4 regions of the Rahnella sp. CG8 genome follow, and region 2 is predicted to be linked to each of the others. Evidence: predicted binding sites of a transcription regulator. Region 2 holds the regulator's gene; each other region holds the start of a gene.
The links. The regulator Fur, encoded in region 2, represses iron uptake genes when iron is present. The targets are predictions, from matches to a motif close to ATAATAATGAGAACNACTATCAA.
Positions count from the first base shown of each region.

Region 1 (3,181 bases), on a different contig from region 2:
ATTGTGCCTCCGGCATCGTGGCCGGTGCGCGTCTGTTTGAAAGCACCTTCGGCATGACGTACCAGACTGCACTTTGGGCTGGTGCAGCGGCGACCATCATTTATACCTTTATCGGCGGTTTTCTGGCAGTCAGCTGGACTGATACCGTGCAGGCCAGCCTGATGATTTTCGCGCTGATCCTGACACCGGTTATCGTCATCCTCGCAGTGGGCGGTATTGATACCTCGATGATGGTAATCAATGCCAAAAACCCTGAATACACCGATATGTTCAAGGGCATGAATCTGGTGGCGATTTTGTCATTGCTGGGCTGGGGACTGGGCTATTTTGGTCAGCCGCATATTCTGGCGCGCTTCATGGCGGCCGATTCTCACCGAACTATCCGCAGCGCGCGCCGTATCAGCATGACATGGATGATTTTGTGTCTGGCGGGCACCATTGCCGTAGGATTCTTCGGGATTGCGTACTTCAGCAATAATCCGGGCGAAGCGGGCAACGTGACGCAAAACGGTGAGCGCGTGTTCATCGAGCTGACGAAAATTCTGTTTAATCCCTGGATTGCCGGTATTTTGCTGTCCGCTATTCTGGCGGCGGTGATGAGTACCCTGAGCTGTCAGTTGCTGGTGTGTTCAAGCGCCATTACCGAAGATTTGTATAAAGCCTTCCTGCGCAAAGGCGCAAGCCAGCGCGAACTGGTGTGGGTAGGGCGTGCGATGGTGCTGGTTGTGGCGCTGGTCGCGATTGCGCTGGCTGCCAATCCGGAAAACCGTGTTCTCGGTTTAGTCAGTTATGCATGGGCCGGTTTTGGCGCAGCATTCGGACCGGTGATCCTGATTTCCGTGATGTGGAAACGTATGACGCGTAACGGTGCACTGGCAGGCATGATCGTCGGTGCCGTGACAGTGATCCTGTGGAAACAATACGGCTGGGCCGAACTGTATGAAATCATTCCCGGCTTTATTTTCGCGTCACTGGCTATCTGGATTGTCAGCCTGGCGGGGCGTAAACCTTCCGCCGCCGTGGAACAGCGCTTCACTGTTGCGGAAGCGGAATATAATACTATTTAACGGTATTTTACTTTTATGACACTCAGACCGGGGGCATTCAGCCCCCGGTTTTCAGCATTTTCCGCCAGATAAACCCCCTGACCTGATTTTTCCTGTCTATTTACTGATCACGCTTCAAAAAAGGATCGGTTACCTCTTGTATTTCTTTTGGCAAGAATGATAATCACTATCGTTTCTTTTTACTTTTCTTTACAGAGACCTTACACATTCTGTTGTTCGTCAGAATTCAGGGCTCGGGAGCTCGTCATGTTCGTTCCGTTTCTCATTATGTTTCGCGAAGGGCTGGAAGCTGCACTGATCGTCAGCCTGATTGCCAGCTATCTCAAACGGACGCAACGCGGGCAGTGGCTCGGTGTGGTCTGGATTGGCGTTTTCATCGCTGCCGCACTGTGTCTGGCGCTCGGTCTTTTCATCAATGCCACGACCGGTGAGTTTCCACAAAAACAGCAGGAGCTGTTTGAAGGTATCGTCGCCGTCGTTGCGGTGTGCATCCTGACTTATATGGTGTTCTGGATGCGCAAAGTGTCGCGTTCTATCAAAGTGCATCTGGAAGGGGCGATTGATCATGCGCTGAATTCCGGCCGCGGTCAGGGCTGGGCACTGGTCGCGATGGTGTTTTTTGCGGTAGCGCGTGAAGGTCTGGAATCGGTGTTTTTCCTGCTGGCGGCCTTCCAGCAGGACGTCGGCATCGAAGCGCCGATCGGCGCAGTGCTCGGGCTTGGCGCGGCCATCGTGTTGGGTTTCCTGATTTATTACGGCGGGGTGAAGCTGCATCTGGCGAAGTTCTTCAAATGGACCAGCCTGTTCATTCTGTTTGTCGCCGCCGGGCTGGCTGCGGGGGCTATTCGCGCTTTCCACGAAGCCGGATTGTGGAACCGTATGCAGGATATTGCTTTTGATCTGAGCGGCACATTATCCACGCACTCTTTATTCGGCACGTTGCTGGAAGGGATGTTTGGCTATCAGGAAGCCCCGACGGTCAGCGAAGTCGCGGTGTACTTCCTGTATCTGATCCCTGCGCTGTTCCTGTTCTTTATGCCACAAGGTAAATCGCCTGTGGCCGCGCCGGCCTCTGCCGGGCAAAAAACACGACGTTGATCCTTAAACCTTTCCATCATCTTGCCTTTGTCACGGAGTTGTACATGACACATTTTCGCCGTAAAGCTTTACAGATTGCACTGTTATCCCTGCCGGCTTTTGCACTGAGTGCCAACGTGCTGGCTGCTGATGTTCGTCAGGTCAAAATTGCTGTTAACGACAAACAATGTGAACCGATGGCGCTGACCGTGCCCGCCGGTAAAACCCAGTTTGTTATCCATAACAACAGTCAGAAAAACCTGGAATGGGAAATTTTGAAAGGCGTGATGGTGGTGGAAGAACGTGAAAACGTGGCACCGGGTTTCACGCAAAAAATGACGGCTAACCTTGAACCGGGCGAATACGACATGACCTGTGGTTTGCTGAGCAATCCGAAAGGCAAACTGACTGTCACCGCCGAGGGGACAGCCGCTTCCGGTAAGCCTGACGCCATGGCGCTGGTTGGCCCGATTGCGGAATACAAAGTCTATGTGACGCAGCAGGTCGCTGAGCTGGTGGCGCATACCAAAGCCTTTACCGACGCAGTGAAGAAGGGTGATCTGGCGAAAGCACAATCCCTTTACGCGTCAACCCGTGTTTACTATGAGCGCATCGAACCGATTGCCGAACTGTTCTCTGATCTGGACGGCAGCATCGACGCCCGTGAAGATGATTTCGAGAAAAAAGCCGAAGATCCTAACTTCACCGGTTTTCACCGTCTGGAGAAAATTCTCTTCGCGGACAAAACCACCAAAGGCACCGAACCCTTTGCTGACAAGCTTTATACCGATACCGTTGATTTGCAAAAACGTATCGCAGACCTGACTTTCCCGCCTAGCAAAGTGGTCGGCGGCGCGGCGGGCCTGATTGAAGAAGTGGCCGCCAGTAAAATCAGCGGCGAAGAAGACCGTTACAGCCGCACTGACCTGTGGGATTTCCGTGCCAACCTTGATGGCGCACAAAAAATCGTCAATCTGCTGCGTCCGTTACTGGTCAAAGCCGATAAACCGTTGCTGGATAAAATCGACGCTAACTTC
Region 1 is NZ_JABAED010000005.1:126,253-129,433, reverse strand. Features, by position in the region: gene putP (sodium/proline symporter PutP) at 1-1,067, shown strand, start outside; gene efeU (iron uptake transporter permease EfeU) at 1,314-2,165, shown strand; gene efeO (iron uptake system protein EfeO) at 2,210-3,181, shown strand, end outside.
Region 1: a site for Fur is predicted at 1,218-1,240, ahead of efeU (iron uptake transporter permease EfeU). Genes of this name have one in related genera too.

Region 2 (3,181 bases):
TTTCTAACAGCAACCGCGCCTACGACGAAGATTACTCCGGGGATAAAAGTGGGGTCAGTCTTTATAAGGCAGCCGGTAAATTCAAATATGGCGGATTCTGGGGGCACGCAGGGTATATTCAGCCTACCGGACAGACGCTGATCGCACCGCACTGGAGCTTTATGCCGGGTACGTATCGCGGTGCGGAAGCCGGTTATAAACACGATTTCGGTGACCCGGGTGAACTGAGTTTCTCCTATATGTGGGCTGATGAATATAAATCGCCGTGGCATCTGGAAATGGATGATTTCCGCCAGAATGACAAGAAAACCGGCGTTTCTTATATTCATTCGCTCGGTGCGAAATATGATTTTAAAAATGACTTCGTACTGGAAGGCGCATTTGGCCAGGCTGAAAGTTATGTCGATCAGTATTTTGCTAAAGCCTCGTACAAAATGGATCTGCTGGGCAATCCGCTGACCACCAGCTATCAGTTCTATGGTGCAGAAGACCGCATCAGTGACAAGAATGATCCGAACAGTCTGTATGACGGTCTGGCATGGTTGCAGGCACTGACCTTTGGCTATACCACCGGGCAGTTTAACTGGCGTCTGGAAGGGACGATGGTGAAAGCGGAAGGGAATCAGGGCTACTTCCTGCAGCGCATGACCCCGACTTATTCTTCCTCAAACGGCCGTCTTGATGTGTGGTGGGACAACCGCTCGGACTTCAACGCCAACGGTGAAAAAGCAGTATATGCAGGCGTATTGTATGATCTGGCGAAATGGGATTTACCGGGCTTCGCGGTCGGTGGTTCGTACGTCTATGCCTGGGATGCCAAACCGAGCACCAACGCCGCTTATGACCAGAGCCAGCGTCTGAAAGAAAGCGCATGGAGCCTGGATGCGCTGTACACCATTCAGGAAGGGCGCGCCAAAGGGACGTTGTTCAAACTGCATTACACCCAGTACGACAACCATTCGGATATTCCGAGCTGGGGCGGCGGTTACGGCAACATTTTCCAGGATGAAAAAGACGTGAAATTCATCGTTATCGCTCCATTCACTATTTTCTGAGGTCGCTATGTCGATGAATAAATTACTGATGATCGTGGTTTCGGTTGTTCTGCTGGCCGGTTGTGCACCCACCGCCGATCAGGCACAAATATCCCAAACGCGGGAAGATTACCGTGCCTGTATCAATACGTCAGAAGGCAATCCGGACAAACTGGCATCCTGCGAGGTGTTACTGAATAAACTGAAACAGGAAAAAGCCCACCAGCAATTTGCAGAACAGGAGACGGTGCGCGTGGTGGATTATCAGCGATGTCTGACGGCGCGTAAAACTGGCGACGGTCAGGCATATGCTGCTGATTGCGGGAAAATCTGGCAGGAAATAAAAACGAACAATTCACCTAAGCCGTGAATCTCAGCAGCGAAACATACCCCGGCTTGCCGGGGTTTTTTATGCCTGCTATCCGGGCTCAATCTGCGTCGATATCAGACATAAAAAAACCGCTTTTCAGCGGTTAATTTAGTCAAAGCCTGTGCAGATTACTGCGCAGGTTTATCGTTGTGCAAAGAGTCATCTTCGCGGCAATCGCCTGCTTCACAGTGGCCGTACAGATACAGGCTGTGGTTGGTGAGCTTGATACCGTGTTTCTTAGCAATCTCACGCTGACGACCTTCAATATATTCGTCACGGAATTCGATCACACGACCGCAATCCAGACAGATCAGGTGGTCGTGGTGATGTTGCTGGGTCAGTTCGAATACGGACTTGCCGCCTTCGAAGTTATGACGGGTGACAATACCGGCGTCGTCAAACTGGTTCAGAACGCGGTAAACCGTCGCCAGGCCAATTTCTTCACCCATATCAATCAGTTGCTTGTAAAGATCTTCCGCACTAACGTGATGACCTTCCGGCGCTTGCAGCACTTCCAGGATTTTGAGGCGCGGAAGCGTGACTTTTAAGCCGGCTTTCTTCAGTGCGGTGTTGTTGTCAGTCATGCGGATTCAGTCCTGTTACTATGTGCTAATCAAGTTGAGGCATGCAGCCTGTGGCATCGGCGGCACAAAATTATTCGTTTAGTCTCTTCGTTTAACGCAATGTGCCAATTCTCGTCAACGACAGCCTGTTAATAAAGATCACAAATTGCCGGTCACATTTGTAATGCAACGACTTGATCAATAGAAAAAACAGAGGAACTCAGTGTACCTTGATACGACCGAAAGTTACAATTTTGTAGCAGTTAAATTGTTAATTTCAGTAATAGTTTGGCCCTTCAATTGTAGAATAAATCCTCAGGGCCAACAGGGTTTTTAGCCAATAATTTCAGAAAGGCTAAGTTCTTCTGTGATCTGTTTCACCCAGGCATCAACACGTTCGCTGGTCAGTTCGGGCTGACGATCTTCGTCAATTGCCAGTCCTATGAAGTGCTTATCATCCGCCAGGCCTTTAGATGCTTCAAAGTGGTAACCTTCGGTAGGCCAATGTCCGACAATCACTGCGCCGCGTGGCTCAATGATATCGCGCACGGTGCCCAGCGCATCGCAGAAATATTCGGCGTAGTCTTCCTGGTCACCGCAACCAAACAGTGCCACCAGCTTACCTTCGAAATCTATCTCTTCCAGCGTTGGGAAAAAGTCGTCCCAGTCACACTGCGCTTCACCGTAATACCAGGTTGGAATGCCGATAAGCAAAATATCGAATTTTTCCAGATCCTCTTTGCTGCTCTTCGCAATGTCATGCACCTCTGCAACATCTTTACCCAATTGCTTCTGGATCATTTTTGCGATGTTTTCGGTGTTACCTGTATCGGATCCAAAGAAGATACCTACAACGGCCATAAGATTACCTAACCTCTTGTTCTCAATGAAGTGCTCTGCAACGCAGGCAATAATAATGCAGATGATAGCAAACTCGTGCGGCGGAGAATATGCTTCTGCTCGCCTTCTTAACTGGGAAATAAGTTTATCGGGCAATATTTTTATGTGTTATCGCCTTTGTGTGCTTTCACCTGCGGCGAATTAACCTCAGGGTTAATGAGGTCAAAAGCAAGTTTGAGAAATAAGTTGTCACAATACTAAATTTCGAGAACATTCCGCCGATAGATGATTCGGGAGCAATCTCAACATAATAAAGAAATCGATGCCCGGAGAGGTGTTCAAACATGTCCTGGGGCACTTGCCTGCTGGTTACC
Region 2 is NZ_JABAED010000007.1:193,300-196,480, reverse strand. Features, by position in the region: gene chiP (chitoporin ChiP) at 1-1,055, shown strand, start outside; gene chiQ (ChiQ/YbfN family lipoprotein) at 1,069-1,404, shown strand; gene fur (ferric iron uptake transcriptional regulator) at 1,533-1,988, opposite strand; gene fldA (flavodoxin FldA) at 2,301-2,828, opposite strand.

Region 3 (3,181 bases), on a different contig from region 2:
TGATGTTATCCACCGCCTTGCCGCTGAACGAGAAACTGTTCAGTGCGCCGATGAAAATACTGGCAATCACGATCACCTTACCGGCGCGCAGTACGAAACCTTTCAGACGTTGCCACGTTTGCAGCAGCAGGCTTTTCAGGTGCGGAACGTGATACACCGGCAGTTCCATCACAAACGGCGAGGCTTCGCCGCGCATGATGGTGTATTTCAGCAGCAGTCCGGTCAGGATAGCGACCACGATGCCCAACAGATACAGCGAGAACACCACGGATGCGCCGTCCTGCCCGAAAAAGGCCGCAGAGAACACCGCAAAAATCGCCAGACGTGCGCCGCATGACATGAACGGCGCCATCATCACGGTGATCAGCCTTTCACGCGGCGCATCCAGCGTGCGGGCACCCATAATAGACGGCACGTTACAGCCGAAACCGACAATCAGTGGCACGAAGGATTTACCCGGCAGGCCGAGCGACTGCATCAGCCTGTCCATGACGAACGCGGCACGCGCCATATAACCGGAGTCTTCAAGGAACGACAGGAACAGATACATCATGCCGATTTGTGGCACCAGAGGCAGCACGGTATTGATACCGCCACCCAGCCCCTGTGCCAGAAAAATGGTCAGCCATTGCGGGAAATGCAGGGTAAAGCCAATCCACTGCGTACCCTGAATGAAAATCGCGGCGGAGCCGATATCGAAAATCGGCTGCAGCGCACCACCGATGTTGATGGCCAGCACGAACATCAGATACATCACCAGCAGGAAAATCGGTACGCCCAGAAAGCGGTTGAGGATCACGCGATCGAGCACCTGCGTCAGTTTATTCGGTGCCGTAAGGTGGGAGTTGCTGATCTCTGCGCAAAGCGCCGCGATGCTCTGATAACGCGCATCGGCGATCAGCAGTGCCGGATCGTCCAGTTTCTGCTCAGCCAGCCGGGCTCTTACCTGCGGCAATAATGCCTGTGCGTTGCCTGCGTGCGTCTGGCTATAAATATCCCCTTCAAGAATTTGCAGTGCCAGCCAGCGGCGTTGTTGCAGCGCCATGGCTGGCGGCATTTCGGCGGCCAGCACATCGACTTCCTGTTGTAAAACCGGATGATATTGCACACGTTCCAGCACAGCCACTTGTGGCAATTCGTCGATGGCGGCTTTCAGTTCTTTGATGCCGCTGGCACGGGTAGAAACCAGCGCCACCACCGGGCAACCCAGACGAGCAGACAGCGCAGGGATATCAATATTGATGTTCTGGATTTTGGCGATATCCAGCATGTTCAGCGCCACGATGCATGGCACGCCCAGTTCCAGCAGTTGCAGTGTCAGGTATAAATTGCGCTCGAGGTTTGAGGCATCGACGACGTTGATCATCAGATCCGCGTCGCCGCTCAGAATGTAATGGCAGGCAATTTGTTCATCGAGCGAAGTTTGCTCGGAAATGGTGGTCAGGGAATAGGTACCCGGTAAATCCACCAGCGTAATCTGGTGCGCTGCGGTGGCAAACTGACCTTCTTTGCGCTCGACGGTCACGCCTGCCCAGTTACCGACACGCTGGCGTGAACCGGTTAACTGATTGAAAAGCGTGGTCTTACCTGAGTTTGGGTTACCAATCAGGCCGATCGTTAATGGTTTCATTCGATAAAATCTACGTGTCAGAAAAGGTAAACATGCAAGCCCGGGGCCGCCGCGAAAAATGAACTGTCAAAGGCCTGATGTTGGGATCAGGCCATCATCTCGAGCTGGAGGAGATCGAGGTCTTTTCTGCGGACGACGAGGCTGGTACGGCGGGTTTCGATTTGTACCGGATCACCCATGGGCGCAACGCGGATAATGTTGAAAAATGACCCCGGTAACATCCCGAGTGACAACAGTTTCTGCCGGTAAGCCGGGCTGATTTCGTGTGAAAAGCCGGTAATTTTATAAGCACGTTTTGATTGAAGTTGCATAGTTCCTCGCGAAGCATTCAGGCATTTTGGGGGCAGCGTGACAAAGGTTACGCCGCGCTTCCGTGCCCGGTGATCTCACTTAACTGCGAAATATTGCTCAGAAATTGTCCATGGTGCGAAATTGTCAGCCTGTGGCTGACGGCGTATTGAATACGCAAAGAAGTACAAACGAGAATAGTTATCATAATTAGTACGCGTATAGAGACAAAAGAAAAGAGGGGGTGCCTCTTCACGGGAATCTCCACCGCGTCGCTATCGTATGCCTGCCGGATGGCCGATTTATTGATTTACCTCAGTGATTGATTCATTAAGACAGAGTTTAAAAAGTGTCGAAAAAAGATACATAAAAAAAGCCGCTGGATATCAGCGGCTTTGGTGTGGCGGGGAAAAACGAAGAATTAACGTTTTTTGCCGAGCGCGGCGGCCAGAGCATCGGCCATCGCGTTATTGCCTGCTGGCGCGGCATTGCGGCCCGACGGTTTGTTTGGCGCGTGGCGTTTCTGATTGTCTCGTGAATCTGACGCTGGCGCGGAAGAACGGCGCGCGGGTGCTTCGCCCGGTTGCTCGTCCAGTCGCATGGTCAGCGCGATACGTTTGCGTTGCAAATCGACTTCCATCACTTTGACTTTGACGATGTCGCCCGCTTTCACCACCGTGTGGGGATCTTCGACGAATTTGTTCGCCAGTGACGAGATGTGAACCAGGCCGTCCTGATGGACACCAATATCGACGAACGCACCAAAGTTGGTGACGTTAGTGACAGAGCCTTCGAGGATCATGCCCGGCATCAGGTCGTTCATGGTTTCAACGCCCTCGGCAAAGGTCGCGGTTTTAAACTCTGGACGCGGATCGTGCCCCGGTTTTTCCAGCTCTTTGATAATGTCGGTGACCGTCGGCACACCGAACTGCTCATCGGTGAATTCGCTGGCTTTCAGGCCACGCAGCACATTGGAATCGCCCATCAGTTCTTTCAGCGCCAGCTGTGTCGCCGCCAGAATGCGTTCCACTACCGGATAGGTTTCCGGGTGAACTGTCGAGGCATCAAGCGGGTTGTCGCCGTGGTTGATACGCAGGAAGCCCGCGCATTGCTCAAAGGCTTTTGGCCCCAGACGGCTGACTTTCAGCAACTGTTCGCGGTTACGGAACTGACCGTTTTCGTCGCGCCAGTTAACGATATTCTGCGCCATCATGCGTGTCAGACCGGCCACGCGGGTCAGCAGGGGAACGGATGCAGTATTGA
Region 3 is NZ_JABAED010000008.1:124,435-127,615, forward strand. Features, by position in the region: gene feoB (Fe(2+) transporter permease subunit FeoB) at 1-1,630, opposite strand, end outside; gene feoA (ferrous iron transporter A) at 1,717-1,941, opposite strand; gene HGO41_RS10085 (Tex family protein) at 2,340-3,181, opposite strand, start outside.
Region 3: a site for Fur is predicted at 2,110-2,132, ahead of feoA (ferrous iron transporter A). Genes of this name have one in related genera too.

Region 4 (3,181 bases), on a different contig from region 2:
CGCCGCTGCAAAAAATGCAGCATCAGCAGGCGGATATCCCCCGTTTCGAACATTCTTTCGCGGCGGTGTTTATGATTCATCATCGTTATTTATTATGCCAATAGGCCACACAACGCACCAGGTTCGCATCCAATCCACGGGTTTCCACGAAATAATCATTCAGCCCTTTGGCGAATTTCCCTTCACCGGTGACCCAGATGTAGTAATCGCTTTCTGGCAGCGGCAGGCTTTTCAGTTTTTTAACCGCCGCGTCATCTTCCTGATAACCGTTGTGCTCATCGCTGACAATCCATTCAATGTTGAAGTCTTGTTCATCCTCTAAATAGCTGACGCAACTCACGTCTTTCACTTTCACCAGCACGGTGATTTTGGCGTCAGACGCCGCCTGTTTCAGCTCACGCAGACGGCGTTTCACCGCCGGAAGACCGGTTTCATCGCAGACATACAACTGCCATTTATAGGTGGTCGGGATGATCAGTGAACCACGTGGCCCGCCGATGATCAGTTTATCGCCCGGCTTCGCATCAGCCGCCCATTCGCTGGCGACACCCCCGTCGTGAATATAGAAATCCAGCGTCAGTTCGTTGGTCTGTGCATCGTAATGCAGCGGCGTGTATTCGCGGTTCAGCGGACGCGGCCCTTCGCCCCACACAATCCCTTCTTCGGTTGCAGCGGGTGGTGTAATGGCATCCCCCGGATTCGCCGGGAAAAACAGTTTGATGTGGTCATCGAAGCCGCGTGACGTAAACCCGGTCAGCTCGTCGCCGTTTAATACAATGCGTTTAAAACAGCCGGAAATCGTTTCACTGCTTTTTACCGTGATATGACGGAAAACCAGTTCGTTTTTGACCCGGACCGGCAGGTTTGCGGCAGGGGTTTCAGTGCGATGTTGTGCCATCACGTTCTCTCTTTTGCGATAAGGTTTGCCGAAAGATATATCTTAGTCATGTTTTCTGCAATCCCGCAAAGTGTAAGGAAAAACAAAAAAGCCATCGCGTGGATGGCTTCGGATTGCAGTGGCAGGAGGAAGAATGGCTAGCGCACGGCGCCGTACAGGAACATCTCGACGGCGTTTTTCACCAGTTGCTTGATCTCGATGACGTCCAGTGGCGCAGGGTCGCTCTGGTACAAACGCATATTGGTTTGCGCCGTCACCAGCGCCAGAAACTGGCGCGCGCGCAAATCGGCATCAGCATTGCCGAGTTGCCCTTTTTGCATCGCCAGCGCTAAAAATGCCGCCAGTGATTCGATGGCTTCACCCGGACCGGCATCGTGAAACAACATGCCGATGTCAGAACGCCCGGCTTCGGCAATCACCATCCGGTATACCGCCAGCGCGGTACCGTCGTTGGTCAGCACCAGCAACATTCTTTCACCAAAACGGGTCAGCACCGTTTCCAGCGGCAGATCAGGCAAGGGGGCGGAAAGCCCGTCAACGGCATCGGAAAGATGCCCGGTGGCGTAGGCTTTAACCACCGCCACCAGCAGCGATTCTTTGGAGGGAAAGTAATTGTAAAGTGTGGCTTTTGATCCGCCAAGCCGCCGGGCAAGCTCATTCATCGAAGCACGCTCGTAGCCGCACTCCTGAAATAATTCCGCCGCGGCATCCACAATCGCATCCCTTCTGGCCTCGGTACGTACTTTCATTTTCACTCCTTAACTGTACGGTACAGTTTCTATTTATACCCACTCTAACCATGCCTTTCCGGCTTGTAAAGCCGCGCCCCCCTGGCCCGTTTCGAAAGACGGATTGCAAAGATTTCGTTAAGAACTACATTTTTTTTATCATTTTGTTGATAACAATTATCAGTATCATTATCATTCTCACGAAGCCGAAATGGGTGCGGATGTTAAATAAACCCATATTTTATAAGGACAATGGCCTTTCACGGAAGAATTGCATGCAGATGACCAGCGCGTCTGATTTGTCGAAAGGCAGTAAATGCGAGCAGAACTTAAAAAAATTAGTCCAGGACTTATAACAAATGTTCAAATCCTTTACACAGCAGGGTTTGGTGAAAAACGTCATTTTCATGGGGACGATTCTCACCACCACCTTTAACGTAAATGCAGCGGAAGCCGTTAAAGACAATACCGATCTCACAGCAAGCAATACGCAATCTTCTGAAGCCATCAAAAAAAAACCGGCGGTGCGTACCGCGCAGGATCTGGCGCAGAACAATGAAGAAGTCATGACTGTCACCGAAACGATGCCGGATAAAAAACCGGGCTCGAAAACCACCATCACGGCGGCAGAAATGCAGCGAAAAGGCGGTAATGATTTCGGCACTATCATGCGTTATGAGCCGCTGATCACCGCGACCGGCGCGAGTGGCGGCTCCGGCAATGGCAAAAGCGGCTTCGACCGCAGCGGTTATACCGGCTATAACATCCGTGGCCTGGAAAGCAACCGCGTCGGTATTGACGTCGACGGTATTCCGCAGCCAAACGCTACCGGGCGCAGCTACGTCAGCCGTGCGGGCCTGAATACCTTTGGTATTGGCCGCGATTACATCGACCCGTATATTTACGGTCAGGTGGATATTGAATCCGGCGCCACATCAGCCGATCGCGCCAACACCTCCATCGGCGGTGCCGTTTCCTTCCTGCCAAAATCTGCCGACGATTACCTGCGTCCGGGCAAGGAAGTCTATTTCGGTTACCAGTCTGATTATGATTCTTCGGATCGTTCCTGGCACAACGGCATCACCGCTGCCGCCGGTGACGAAACCCTGCGGGGCCTGATCGCCATCAGCCGCCGCGACGGCCAGGAAACCAGCAACAACAGCGATACGCTCGATGCGTATCCGGCCAACTGGCACTCTGACGCCATTATGACGTCGGTCATCTGGCAGCCGAATGATGCGCATAAAATCACCGGCACCCTCGATTACTACGAGAAAGTGAACCACACCCATTACGATACCTGGAACAATGCTGGCAGCGCGATTCTGGGTACCGCACAACAGCAAAGTAACACCCGCCGCTGGGGCGCGAGCCTGAAAGATGAATGGACGCCATTCAACGATTACGTGGATGCCATCGTCTCGAAAGTGTATTACCAGTACACCCAGGCACACGACAACACCTATCTGCCAAACGAAAGTAAGCAGATGATGAACGTCTACTCAAACTATGACGTGAACACCTACGGCGCGGAGACCAGTTGGCTAAAAACGCT
Region 4 is NZ_JABAED010000003.1:263,702-266,882, forward strand. Features, by position in the region: gene HGO41_RS04610 (PadR family transcriptional regulator) at 1-83, opposite strand, end outside; gene HGO41_RS04615 (siderophore-interacting protein) at 86-898, opposite strand; gene HGO41_RS04620 (TetR/AcrR family transcriptional regulator) at 1,036-1,647, opposite strand; gene HGO41_RS04625 (TonB-dependent receptor domain-containing protein) at 2,034-3,181, shown strand, end outside.
Region 4: a site for Fur is predicted at 1,794-1,816, ahead of HGO41_RS04625 (TonB-dependent receptor domain-containing protein). Genes of this name have one in related genera too.